One region of the Arthrobacter sp. N1 genome, then DNA from elsewhere that is predicted to be linked to it. Evidence: riboswitches for the same ligand, from Rfam matches in the RefSeq annotation. Region 1 holds a riboswitch; each other region holds the start of a gene.

Region 1 (4,254 bases):
GGGCGGAGGTGCCCGGTGATCCGGGCCGTCGCCGGACCTGGTGGTGCCCGCGGTGTCAGCCCCTTCGCTGACGCGCGATGTGGGGGCCCGCGCCGTGAAGGAGGAGAGGTCCTCAGCGCCTCGCGTCCAGGGCGGCAGCAAAGGCGTCGACCGACGCCGTGGAGCTGTCGATCCGCCAGTCCGCCTCCTTGGCGATGTGGAACCAGACCAGGCCGACCACGTCCGGCTGGGCGGAGAGGTATCCGAAGAGGTCCGTGATCCAGCGGGCCTTGGAGCCGCCGAGTTCGGAGGAGGACGTCTCGGCGATCACGATGGGCGTACCGGGTGCGAGGCGCCGCAGCTGCGCGAGGCCGTCCCCGAACAGCGCCGCAGGATCCTGCCAGCCGCTCCAGGTCTGCGACGTACCCCAGTTGTAGCCGTCGAGGGCGACGACGTCGGCATAGCCCTGCCCCGGGTACAGGCCGTCCAGCGGGGTGGAGCCCCAGTAGGGCACGTTCGGGTTCCAGACCCAGCTGACATTCGTGGCTCCGGTGGACCGGACGACGTCGTGCACGTGGCGGTAGGCGGCCACGTAGTCTCCCGCACCGTTCCCGTTGACGCCCTCGGACCACGGGTACCAGTCGCCGTTCATCTCGTGCCCGAACCGCAGGTAGACGGGCCGGCCCCACTGACCGAGGGCGCTGCCCCACTCACGCAGGTAGGCGTCGAAGTCGCCCGCGGCGATGCGGTCGAGCGAGTAGGCGGGCTGCTCCGTGCCGCCGCCCCAGGTCCACGGCTCCCACGTCAGCAGCGTCTCGGCGCCCCGCGCCCTGACGGCCTCCAGCTCCGCGATGGGCGCGGGCTGGTTGAAGTCCTTGTAGGAGAGGACGATCGACGGAGCCTCGCCCGCCAGGGCTGCCACCTCGTCGAGCTCGCCCCCTGCGGCGGGACCGCCACCGGTGCCGACGCCGAAGCGGATGCCCTTGGAGGAGTCGGTCCCGGGCGCCGCCGCGAGGACCGTGTACCCGGTGGAGGCAGCGGCGCTGCCGACCGCTGCGCTGATGGTCACCGTCCCCGAACCGCCGGGCACGATCGACACCTGGAGGGTGCCGGTCGACGTCGTCGTGACCGCGACGCGGCTGGTGCCCGCGACGACGGTCCCCTTCGTGCGCTTGGGGAAGCCAGCACCCGTCACGGTGACGCCTGCGCCGGCTGTCCCGGCGGAGCTGCTCAGCGTGATCGTCGCCGCGGCGCCGGCCGGAGGAGGCGTGAGACCCACCATCAGCACGGCCACCGCAGTGAGGAGCAACAGGATCCGGGCGGCGGCGGGGAGCGTGCCGGGCGGGAGGGGCTGGGCGGGGACGATGCTCATGCGGGGTACCTCGCTGGTTCGGTAGCCCGGCTGACCGCGTGGGTCCCGTGGCTTTGCGTCCCCGGCTCGCACCGGGTTTGCCTTTGTCGCCCGGCGGCCACCCGCCGGTCGTCCGTCCTCGTGGACTGCTTCCATTCTCCCGCGCCCTACACGCCCCGGGGTGCGATTACCCCGAATTCTGCCGAAGGATTGGTGCAGGTCCGGCGCAGCGACTCCTCCGGTGCCCAGCACCTGCACCGCGCGGGGAAGCCCGGCACTGCTGTGCTTTTGGTGTGTCCTGGCCCACAATGGTCCTGTCGCGGTTGGAGGCACCCGCGACGGGTTGTGCTGGAGGGAACCATGAAGCAGATACCGGCGTTCACGCGCACCATTGCGTCTCAGGTGGACGGCTACAGGCCGGAATTCGAGGCACGGGTGGGGCCGGAACTCGCCGCGGTCTTCGCCCGCGAGCAGGAGGACCTCCGCCGCGCGGGACTGCCGGAGGGTATCGCCCGCGTCGGTGACCGGCTCCCGGATGCGGTCCTGCACGACGCCGCCGGCCGGACCGTGAGCCTGTCCACGGTGCTCGATGCCGCCGCCGCGATCATCGTCTTCTACCGCGGGTCCTGGTGTCCGTACTGCAGTATCGCGCTCAAGACCTACCAGCGGGAGCTCCGCCCCGTGGTCGAGGCCTTCGGAACCAGGCTGATCGCGGTCAGCCCGCAGGCGCCGGATGTGGCCGCGCGGGGAGGGCGACAGGCCGGACTGCACTTCGAGCTGTACTCCGACGAGGGCAATGCGCTCGCGGCGCACCTCGGCATCGTGACGACTCCCAGCCCGGAGTCGCTGCGGGCCCGGGAGGCCCTCGGCATCGACGTGGCGGGGAGCAACATGGACAGCACTGCCGCCATCCCGTTCCCCACGGTGGTCGTGGCCGATGCGACCGGCACCATCCGGCTGATCGACGTGCGGGTGGACTACACCACGCGGACGGAGACCTACGAGATCATCGACGCCCTCGTGGCGCTGTAGGTCCCCGCCGGCGGCCCGTCCTACCGAGGCTGCCACCAGCGCCGATGCCGGTGCCTCTCCAGTCGGTCGGTCGGGCCGGGTCGAGCGAGGGTCCGCCCGGTCAGGCGAAGGAGACGGAGCGGAGGGACCGGGGTGACATGCGGTCCTGCAGGACGAGGGTCGCCGCGCCGAGTGCCGCGGCGTCGTTGCCGTTGACCGACAGGCGCACCTCGACCGGATGGATGGCGCGCGCCATCGCCCGCCGGGAGAGCAGCCCGCTGATGATGTCCACATAGAAGGCGCCGGCCGTCGAGAACGCGCTCCCGGCGAGGACGATGAGCTGGAGATCGAGGAGGTTGACCATGGAGATCACGGCACTCGCCACGTACTCGGCAGAGTTCCGGATGAGCTGCAGGGCCACGGCGTCCCCGTCCGCCGCGGCGGTGCCGAGTGCGGCGAAGTCCTCGGAGATGACGCCTGTCAGGGGGATGCCCAGCTCGCCGCGCGCTGCCGCTTCTGCAGCCTGTGCGACGACGACGCGCGGACTCGCGTACAGCTCCAGGCACCCGATGTTGCCGCAGGGGCAGGGCAGTCCGCGGGCGTCGACGGTGACGTGGCCGATCTCGCCGACGTTCGAGCTGACGCCCTGGTAGATGGTGCCGTCCATGACGATGCCCGAGCCGATACCGGAGCCCATGTAGACCGAGGCGTAGTTGGCATAGCCCTCGGTGGCTCCGAGCCAGTACTCGCCGATGGCGGCGGCGGTGGCATCGTTGTCGAATTCGCAGTGGAAGCCGGTGGTGGAGGTGAGGGCGCGCCGGATGGGGAAGTCGCTCCACGTCTCGAGCGAGGGCGCGTTCCGGACCGTGCCCGCTGCCCGGTCGAGCGGCCCCGGTGTGGCGATGCCCATGCCGACGATGCTCGTCCGGTCGACACCGGACTCGAGGATGAGGGCGTCGATGTCGCGGGTCATCCTGCTGACCACGGTCAGGGGCGAGGTTCCGCCCGGGCCGTCCACGCGTCGCCGCCCCACCACGTGGCCCCGGAGGTCCGAGATGATGTACGTGATGTAGTCCTGGCCGATGTGCAGTCCGACCGCCAGGCGCGACGCCGGATTGAGTTCCAGGAACATGCGTGGCTTGCCGCCTGTCGACTCGCCGCGACCGGATTCGACGATGATGTCCTCGGTGAGGAGGGTGCGCACCAGGGTCGAGATGGTGGCCTGGGTCAGCCCGGTCTTCTCGGCGAGTTCGACCCGGCTGATGGGCCCGCTGGAGCGGATCAGGTCGATGATCTTGCCCCGGGAAGACTCGCGGCGGCGGGTCTTTTCGATCACGGTCAATGGTAGCTCAGCGGCCAAGGAAGTTGAAGGAGCAACCTTTTGCGGGCCGGCCCCCGGAGGCATCGTCACGCTGCCCCCACGGTCCTCGACCAGGCTGCGGCGATCTCCCGGTGTCCGCGCTCGGTGGGGTGCACGCCGTCAGCGGCGAGGGCAGGGGCGCCGAGTGTCCGGGCCAACCGGTGGAGGACCGCGTCGATGGGTACGAGGACTGCGCCGAACTCCTCGGCGAGCAGGTGTACGACCTCGATCCGCGGATCGAGGTCGTCCCGCCACCGCTCCTGGTCCTCGGTGACGGGAAGTACGAAGGGTTCCAGGAGGACGATCCGCGTGGTCGAGGGAAGAGCCGAGAGCAGGAGCCGGTACCGCTCGGCGAAGGCGCCGTGATCCGAGCGCTCGCCGGTGTCATGCAGGCGCCAGGTGTCGTTGATGCCGATCAGCACCGAGACGTGGTCCGGGTGCCGTGCGACGACGTCGGCCTCCCATCGGTCGCCGAGGTCGGCGAGGCGGTCGCCGCCGACGCCCGCGTTGGCGACCCGGACACCCCGTGGGACGAGCGTCGACGCCAGCTCGC
Region 2 (4,254 bases), 120 kb from region 1:
CGAGGACCACGTGGGAGCGTCGGAGGCCCTGGCGCAGCACGAAGGCGTTCTGCGACCCGATGGCGACGATGAGGGTCAGGCCGGCAGCGAAGCCGGTGGCGGCGGTGGTGATCACCTGATCAACCTAGGAGTGCACAGCGGGTAAGACCAGCTAAAGCTTCTTCAGCATGGTAAGAAGTGCTCATGACACATGTCGACCCTGCACAGGCGCAGGCGCTCGCCGCGATCGTGGGCGGAGGCAGCTTCGAGGCTGCTGCCGCCACGCTCTCCATCACCCCGTCGGCGGTGAGCCAGCGGATCCGTGCCCTGGAGGTCGCCGTCGGACGCCCCGTCATCACGCGGGCCCGGCCGCTCCGGGCCACCGACGCCGGGCAGGCGATCGTGCGATTCGCGCGGCAGCTCGAACTGCTCACCGCCGACCTCTCGGACGAGCTCGCCGCGGAGGACCAGCGGAGCCGGCAGCGCATCACGATCGTGGTCAACGGCGATTCCCTCCACACCTGGGTGCTGCCGGCCCTCGCCCCGATCGCGGAGACGCTCCAGATCGAGATGCTCCGGGAGGACCAGGACCACTCGCTCGACTTCCTGCGCAGCGGCGCGGCCGCGGCGGCGATCACGTCGGTCGCGGCGCCGGTCCAGGGCTGCTCCTCCCACCCGCTCGGCATCATGCGCTACCTCCCGGTGAGCACGCGCAGCTTCCGCAGGGCCTGGTTCCCGGACGGCGCGACGCCGGAGGCACTGGGGAAAGCCCCCCTCATCGTCTTCGACCGGAAGGACGACCTGCAGGACGCCTATCTCCGCCCACGTACCCGGAGTGCCCGGGACGCACCACGGCACCACGTCCCCGCAGCCGAGGAGTTCGCGGAGGCCATCCGCCTCGGCATGGGCTGGGGCCTGGTGTCGGAGCTGGAGCTGCACAGGGATCGCGGGGACCTCCTCCCGTTCGACGACGACGGGCACCTGGACGTCCCTCTGCACTGGCAGCAGTGGCGCCACGGCTCGACGGCGCTCACGGCCGTCGGGTCGGCCGTCCGACGCGGCGCTGCGCTGCTCCGGCAGCCCGGGACGGGGCGGACGGAGCGGTGACGGAGTGTGATGGAGGGAGCGATCCCACGGCGTCGGTGCGGGTTGCTAAAATCATGGAGCGGGCAGCCGCCCGTCGACAAAGGCAAACCCGGTGCGAGCCGGGGACGCAAAGCCACGGGACCCACGCGGTCAGCCGGGCCGCCGAAGAGAACAGGTCTCGCACCATGGCACGGACACCCGCCGTCACTTCCGAACTCCCGTCCGCCCGGCAGGCGGAGCATCCGTCCGAAGCGGAGCTGCTGCCGACCGAGCCGAAGGTCGCAGCCCATGAATAGCGTCGCTGCCGGTGACCGCCGCGCAGCGGTCGTGATCGAGGACGACCTCGACATCCGCAACCTGCTGTGCGCCGTCCTCGAGCAGGGCGGCTTCGCGGCAAGCGGTGCCGCGACGGGCCGCGACGGGGTGGATGCCGTGCGGCAGGAACATCCGGCGGTCGTGACGCTCGACATCGGCCTCCCCGACATCGACGGCTACGAGGTGCTGCGCCGCATCCGCACGACGTCGGACTGCTACGTGATCGTCCTGAGTGGCCGCACGGACGAGATGGACGTGCTGACCGCTCTGCAGGCCGGCGCGGACGACTACGTCCTGAAGCCCTTCCGCCCGCGGGAACTGAGGGCTCGGATCGACGCGATGCTGCGCCGGCCCCGCATCGGCCAGCCGGTGGCTCCCCCCGCGACCGTCACCCCTGGACCGTCCGGTGGTACCGCGCCTACCCCGGCGGCCACCACCGGGCCCCCGCCCGATGCGGCGGACCTCCTCCGCAACGGCAACCTGGTGCTGGACGGCGAGGCCCGCACCGCGACCTGCTCAGGCGTCGAACTCCCGCTCACCAAGACCGAGTTCAACCTCCTGCACGAACTGCTCCGCAGCAACGGTGCGGTGCGCACCAAGGAAGAGCTGGTGCGCGTATCGCGCGGCAGGGAGTACCGGGGCTACAACTTCGTCAGCCGCACGGACGAGCGCGCCATCGAGGTGCACATCGCGAACCTGCGGCAGAAACTGGCCCGGACCTCGGGGGACCCGGATCTCATCACCACGGTGCGCGGCGTCGGCTTCAGGATCATGCCGAGGAGCTCGACCTCCCGGTAGCCGTCGGCTCCCCCGCGTGGGACCGGACAGCGTCCCCGCGGGTCGGCACCGCACCAAGCCGGTCTAGGGCGCAGCGTCCGCGATCCCGACCGGGTAGGACCGGCCGAGCGCCGCCACGGTGTCCGCCGCGCACGCCCGGAGGAGTGCGAGGGAGTGCAAGGCCTCGTCGAGGTCGTCCGCCGCGATCAGGCGCTGCATCCGGAGCGCGGCCTGCGTGAGGCGCACGGCCCCTACCATGGCCGACGACGTCGTGACGCTGAGCACCGCGTCCGCTGCGCCCATGGCATCGCCGCCCCGCAACCGGACGTCCAGCCGGTCGATCTTCCCCCCGAGCGTCGAGCAGAAGTCGTGGGCGAACCGGTTGACGACGGCGGGATCGTCGAAATCGCTCCTCATGTCCTCCAGGACCGCCGGCACCAGCAGCGGAGCAGCCTTGCCCGGCGCGCCCGTAGCCGGGACGGCTTCACTCCTGGGGGGTGCCGTCCCGCTGTCCTGGTGCTGACCAGGACCTGACGGAGTCGAATGGGTGGGCACAGTCCAAGGGTAGCGACAGCGGGTTGCGAGGATGCGGAACCATCCGGTTCTTGCGCAAAGCTTGCGGAAGGCCCGGGGCGGTGGGCGCAGGGCCGCAGGGCCGCAGGGCAGGTGCACCCGGCGACGCGGAAGGACCGTCGGAGCTCATCCGGACGGCCCCTCCACGGGCGGGGACCGCTAGCGCGGCGAGGGGGTCTTCCCGAGCTTGGACGGCCACCAGATCGCCGGCCCGATGTCGTAGGCGAGGGCCGGGATGAGCAGCGAGCGCACCAGCACGGTGTCCAGCAGGACGCCGAACGCCACGACGAAGGCGATCTGCGCGAGGAACAGGATCGGGATGACCCCCAGTGCCGCGAAGGTCGCCGCGAGGACGACGCCCGCCGACGTGATGACGCCGCCCGTGACCCCGAGGCCGCGGAGGATCCCCGGCCGTGTCCCGATGCGCAGCGACTCCTCCCTGACGCGGGTCATCAGGAAGATGTTGTAGTCCACGCCGAGCGCCACGAGGAACACGAAGGCGAAGAGCGGCACCGAGGCGTCCGCGCCCTCGAAGCCGAACACGTTGTTGAACACGAGTGCGGAGACGCCGAGCGCCGTCGCATTGGAGAGCGCCACACTGGCCACGAGCAGCACGGGCGCCAGCACCGAGCGCAGCAGGATGACGAGGACCACGAGGATGACGAGCAGGACGATCGGGATGATCTTCACGAGGTCGGCCAGCGCGGTGTCATTCGTGTCGATGGCCACCGCGGTCACGCCGCCGACGAGCGCATCCGGGCTGGCGTCGTCGAGCGCGGTCCGCAGGTCCCGCACCACGTCCTCCGCCCGGTCCGAGTCCGCCTGGTACTCGAGCGTGCCGCTGATGAGCACCCGGCCGTCCTCGACGACCGCGGAACCGCTCGGATCTGCCGTGAGGCTCGCGTCGGCGATGCCCTCCTGGGCACTCACGGTGTCGAGCGCAGCGTCCTGATCCCCCTCCGGTGCCACGACGTAGACGGGGCTGCCGGAGCCCGCATCGAAGTGACGGCCGAGCGCCTCCTGGCCGTCCACGGCGTTGGAGGGCGCCAGGATCAGTGCGGACTGCGGTACACCGCTGGCCTGCAGCTGGGTGAGCCCGAGGGCTCCCGCGACGAGGATGAGCAGCGACGCGATCCAGAGGACGCGAGGACGGCGTGCCACCTGCAGCGCCACACGCTTCCAGATGCCTTTCAGCCGCTCGAGGCCGGTCTCGGCACCCGCAGCGGTGGGTGCGGCGTGCCTGCCGTGGTGGGGTGCGACGGCGACCGCGAGCCGGGGATCGTAGCGCGGCCGCAGTGGCCAGAACGCGGCGCGCCCGAACAGCAGCAGGAGCGCAGGCAGGAGCGTCAGCGCGGCAGCGAGGGAGAAGACGATCCCGATGGCCGCGATCGGCCCGAGGCTCCTGTTCGAGTTGAGGTCCGAGAAGAGCAGGCAGAGCAGGCCCAGGATCACCGTGGCGCCCGAGGCCAGGATGGGTTCGACCGAGCCGCGGTAGGCCACGCGCATCGCGTCCCACCTGGTCTC
Region 3 (4,254 bases), 1.1 Mb from region 1:
ACGCCGATGATCACGGCGGCGACCAGCAGGCCCATCGCCCACAGCTGGGGTCTCACGAGGTCCCAGCGGAGCTGGTGGTCCTGCTGCAGGGTCTTCGGCGTGACGGCGAAGTCCAGGCTCCGGCCGAGGTAGACGTTGCCGAACGCCGAGGTGATGGACCGGATCCAGATGGGGAACAGGGCGAGCGAGTACTGCTGCCCGCGCCACGTCTTCACGCCCTTCCCGACGACGGCGAACAGCAGCTGGTTGACCAGCAGGAACGGGATCAGGCGGATGAAGAACTCCGTGCTGATGGAGCTGACGGGGAGGATGCCGAAGATCAGGTAGATGATCGGCGCGGCGATGTAGATGATCGCGGCGAAGCCCGAGAGGTAGCTCCACATGGTCGCCCCGTACATCAGTTTCTGGGCGATCGTGAGGCCCTTCTGCGCGAAGGGGTTCTCGCGGAACAGTACCTGGATGGTGCCCTGCGCCCAGCGCAGGCGCTGGGTGAGCATGGAGTTCAGGTCCTCGGGCGCCAGTCCGTCGGCGAGTTTCTCGTGGTGGTAGGCCGTCTCCCACTTGAGGGAGTGCAGGCGCATGCACGTGGCCATGTCCTCCGTGACGGAGATGGTGGCCATGGGCATCACGGCCTGCGCCTCGCCGCCGCGGTCCGCGTTGACCGACTCGATGAGCACCCGGACGGCGTCGATCGCGGCGAGGGGCGACCAGGAGCGCTGGGCCAGCTGGTCGAGCGCGGCGTCGTCGACGACGGCGAGCCCGGGCGTGCTGATGGAGGCGTCCTGCAGTCCCTCCTCCAGCCCGATGATGTCGAGGTCCGCGAGGGAGGCGAGGTCCTCGTGGAAGGCGGCGATGTCCGCGGCGACGAGCCCGCGGGTCACGGCCTGCATGCGCTGCTGGAACTCGTAGGTGACCTCGGAGATGCCGTGGCCCTTCCCGAGGCGCCGGCGCACGCGCCGGATGTCCTTCGCCACGAGGTCGAGGGCTTCCTCGACCCGCTCGGAGTCGGGGCCCAGGCCTTTCTTGGCCTTGGCGATGACCTTGTCCGAGGTCTTCAGCGCCTTGTGGAGGGCCAGTTCGATCTCCGTCACGTACCGCGTGACGCCGAGCTGCATGAGGGCCTCGCGGCGGATGATCGCGTTGGACCCGCAGAAGAACGCCGCGTTCCAGCCGTCCTTGCCCTGCTGGATGGGTCCATAGAACAGGGGGGCCTGGCTGCCCAGGGGATCGGAGTCCGGGACGTTGACGAAGACCTGCGGCGTCTGGACCAGGGCCATCTTCTCGTTGGTGAAGTAGCCGAGCGTCCTGTCGAGGATGAGCGGATCCGGGATCTGGTCGGCGTCCAGGATCACGAGGAATTCCCCGTCCGTGGACATCAGGGCGTTGTTGAGGTTGCCGGCCTTCGCGTGGCGCGGCATGTCCTTCCAGTCGGCGGAGCGCGTGATCCAGCCGATGCCCTCCGCCTCGGCTGCTGCGCGCACCTCGGCGCGGTTGCCGTCGTCGAGGATCCACGTCCGGTGCGGGTAGCGGATGGCCTTGGCGGCGCGCGCCGTGGTGAGGACGAGGTCCAGCGGCTCGTTGTAGGTGGTGATGAAGACGTCCACGGTGAGGCCCTCGGGTGCCTCGGGCGGCGTGCGCTTCTTCAGCCTCCACACCGTGAAGCCGAACAGCAGGGAGTCGATCAGCGAGTAGGTCTCCGCGAGGATCAGCGGGATGGCGATCCACCAGGCGTCCCAGTTGATGGAGAAGAGCCACCGCCACGCGATGTAGTTGATGCCGAGCACCGCGGTGACCAGCACGATCGCCCGGACGAGGAGCGTCCTGCCCTTCGGGAGGTCGTCGCTCGCGGCGCGGCGCCGGGTGCGCGCGGACAGCCCGGTCGTCGGAGTGTTCCCCATGCTTCTGTGCTCTCCATCTGCTGCGCACGCGCTGAGGCGCGTCGCTTCGGTGACTTGTGTGCGCCGGGCCGGCCGCACTGAGACGCTCACCGGGCCACGAGGGACCGTGCAGCATGCACCAAAGGTACCCGAGCGTGCTCCTGCTGCCACGTCGGGCATGGACTTGCGGCAATGCTGGGCACAATCTGCGCCGGCGCGTGGTTCCGGCCGCATGCCGGTGCGGGAGGATTGAACGGTCGGCAGCGCGAGCGTCGGCACCGCCGGGGCAGCCGCCCGGTGAGAAGGGCAAACCCGGTGCGAGCCGGAGACGCAAAGCCACGGGGCCCCAGGGGTCAGCCGGGCTACCGAACCAGAAGGCCTGTGCATGCTCCGTCGTCCAGCACTCCGTTCCGCCCTCAGCGGGGTCCTCGCGGCCCTCCTGCTCGCCGTCTCCGTGCCCACGCCGGTCGTCGCCGCGGACACGACCCCGATGGCTGCCGTTCCCGGTCCCGTGGGTGATTTCGCCTGGAAGGGCCTCAATTGGGAGAAGCGCTGGTGGAGCGGCGCACCGAACTACAACAAGCAGTTCGACCCCGCCAACGTCAGCAGCCCTGACGCCGACGGCCACGTGACCATGACGCTCTCGAATCCGACCGGCGCGGCCACCATCGGGGCCGAGTTCAACACGACCCGCCACGGTTTCGGCTACGGCACCTACAGCACCACCATCGAGAAGGACCTCACCACGCTCCAGAAGGAGGTGGTGTGGGGATGCCTGTTCACCTACGACCCCGCCGTCGCCCCGGGCTACAACGAGATGGACCTTTGCGAGGCCAGTTCATGGGGCGGTGGCAGCAACTACGGCCAGGTGTGGCCCATCACGCAGGGGCACGGCTACTGGTTCGACGCGAGCAAGGGACCCGGGGTCGGCAACGACACGGCGATCTTCGGCGTCACGGACCACCCGATCCTCACGCATCGCCTGGTGTGGGAGCCGGACAGGCTGACGTTCGAGACCTTCGCGGGGGAGGGCTACGGCGGCCCCCTGCTCAAGCGCACCGTGATGCAGGGCCCGAACGTCCCCGAGCCGGCCCGGGAGACCATCCACTTCAACCTCTGGGTGACCGACGGCGGGGGAGGGGATCCCGCGGCAGTGAAACCGGAGAAGGTGGTGGTGAGGGACTTCTCGTTCACGCCGGCGCCGGTGACGGCTCCCACCCCGTCGCCGACCGCTCCTGCGCCGTCGCCGTCCGCAAGCCCGTCGGCGACCCCGACGAAGCCGGCGCCGTCGCCGTCCGCGAGCCCGACAGCCGCACCGACGAGGCCGGCCCCGTCGCCGTCCGCGAGCCCGACAGCCGCACCGACGAGGCCGGCGCCGTCGCCGTCCGCGAGCCCGACACTTGCTCCGACGAAGCCGGCGCCGTCGCCGTCCGCGAGCCCGACACTTGCTCCGACGAAGCCGGCCCCGTCGCCGACCCCGACGAAGCCGTTGCCGAAGCCGACCGTCCAGCCCAAGGCCATCACGCTCGCGGCCAGGAACACCACGGCGCACCGCCTGTACGCGACGACGCTGACGTGGTCCCGGGCTCAGGGGTCCACGGTCACCCTGGTGGCGGACGGGAGCCGCCGCCCGGTCGTGAACTCGGGCCGGGTGGCGACCTCGTCGAAGTCACCCTCCGCGCGGTACCAGATCTGTGACGCGTCCCGCTGCTCACCGATCGTCCTCGGCGGGCGCTGACGCCACGGCCGACCAGGCGGTCGGCGACGGCTGACGGTCGGGCACCGGAGCTACATGTCGGCGTAGCGCCTGGCCTGCCCGAGTGCTTCGCGCATGGCGTCCGCGGAGAGCTGGGGCCCGTAGGCGGCCGTGTCCCGCTGGAAGCGCCAGCCCTCGGTGAGCGGTCCGGCATCGACGGTGTCGAAGCCGAACTCGTCGAGCAGCTCGGTGACGGCCTGCTTCGCGTCGGAATCGTCCCCGGCGATCGGCAGGGCGCGGCGGTCCGGTGTCCCCGCGGGCGTCCCGTCCGTCGTCAGCTGCGCGAAGTGGATGTTGTTGAAGACCTTCACCACGGAGGAACCGGGTAGGTGGCGCTGCACCAGCTCGCTCGTCGTCGTGCTCTCGTCGTCGAGCTCGGCGATGTGGCCGTCGCGCTCGGGGTAGTAGTTGCACGTGTCGATGACCAGCTTGCCGGCGAGTGGCTGCACGGGAACCGCGCCGATGTCCTTCAGCGGGATGGTGACGACGACGACGTCGCCCTGCGTCGCCGCGTCCTCCGCGGTGCCGGCGCGGGCTCCGTCACCGAGGTCCGCGACGAGGTCCTGAAGCGTCTCCGGACCACGGGAGTTGCTCATGATCACCTGGTAGCCGCGCTCCACG

Evidence for each region. A riboswitch is a leader RNA that binds a small molecule or an ion and turns the genes downstream of it on or off. The one in region 1 is predicted to bind cyclic di-GMP.
Region 2: linked by a shared signal. The riboswitch ahead of NVV32_RS14735 (response regulator transcription factor) and the one ahead of NVV32_RS15370 (glycoside hydrolase family 26 protein) in region 1 are both predicted to bind cyclic di-GMP.
Region 3: linked by a shared signal. The riboswitch ahead of NVV32_RS03590 (hypothetical protein) and the one ahead of NVV32_RS15370 (glycoside hydrolase family 26 protein) in region 1 are both predicted to bind cyclic di-GMP.

Annotation. Positions count from the first base shown of each region.
Region 1 is NZ_CP102608.1:3,301,849-3,306,102, reverse strand. It holds gene NVV32_RS15375 (DNA-formamidopyrimidine glycosylase family protein) at 1-71, shown strand, start outside; gene NVV32_RS15370 (glycoside hydrolase family 26 protein) at 113-1,351, opposite strand; cyclic di-GMP riboswitch class I at 1,369-1,443, opposite strand; gene NVV32_RS15365 (peroxiredoxin-like family protein) at 1,691-2,362, shown strand; gene NVV32_RS15360 (ROK family transcriptional regulator) at 2,463-3,677, opposite strand; gene NVV32_RS15355 (SGNH/GDSL hydrolase family protein) at 3,749-4,254, opposite strand, start outside.
Region 2 is NZ_CP102608.1:3,177,089-3,181,342, forward strand. It holds gene NVV32_RS14725 (LysE/ArgO family amino acid transporter) at 1-115, opposite strand, end outside; gene NVV32_RS14730 (LysR family transcriptional regulator ArgP) at 184-1,086, shown strand; cyclic di-GMP riboswitch class I at 1,158-1,232, shown strand; gene NVV32_RS14735 (response regulator transcription factor) at 1,354-2,178, shown strand; gene NVV32_RS14740 (hypothetical protein) at 2,242-2,574, opposite strand; gene NVV32_RS14745 (MMPL family transporter) at 2,890-4,254, opposite strand, start outside.
Region 3 is NZ_CP102608.1:769,805-774,058, forward strand. It holds gene NVV32_RS03585 (glycosyltransferase) at 1-1,898, opposite strand, end outside; cyclic di-GMP riboswitch class I at 2,173-2,247, shown strand; gene NVV32_RS03590 (hypothetical protein) at 2,263-3,615, shown strand; gene NVV32_RS03595 (NADPH-dependent F420 reductase) at 3,666-4,254, opposite strand, start outside.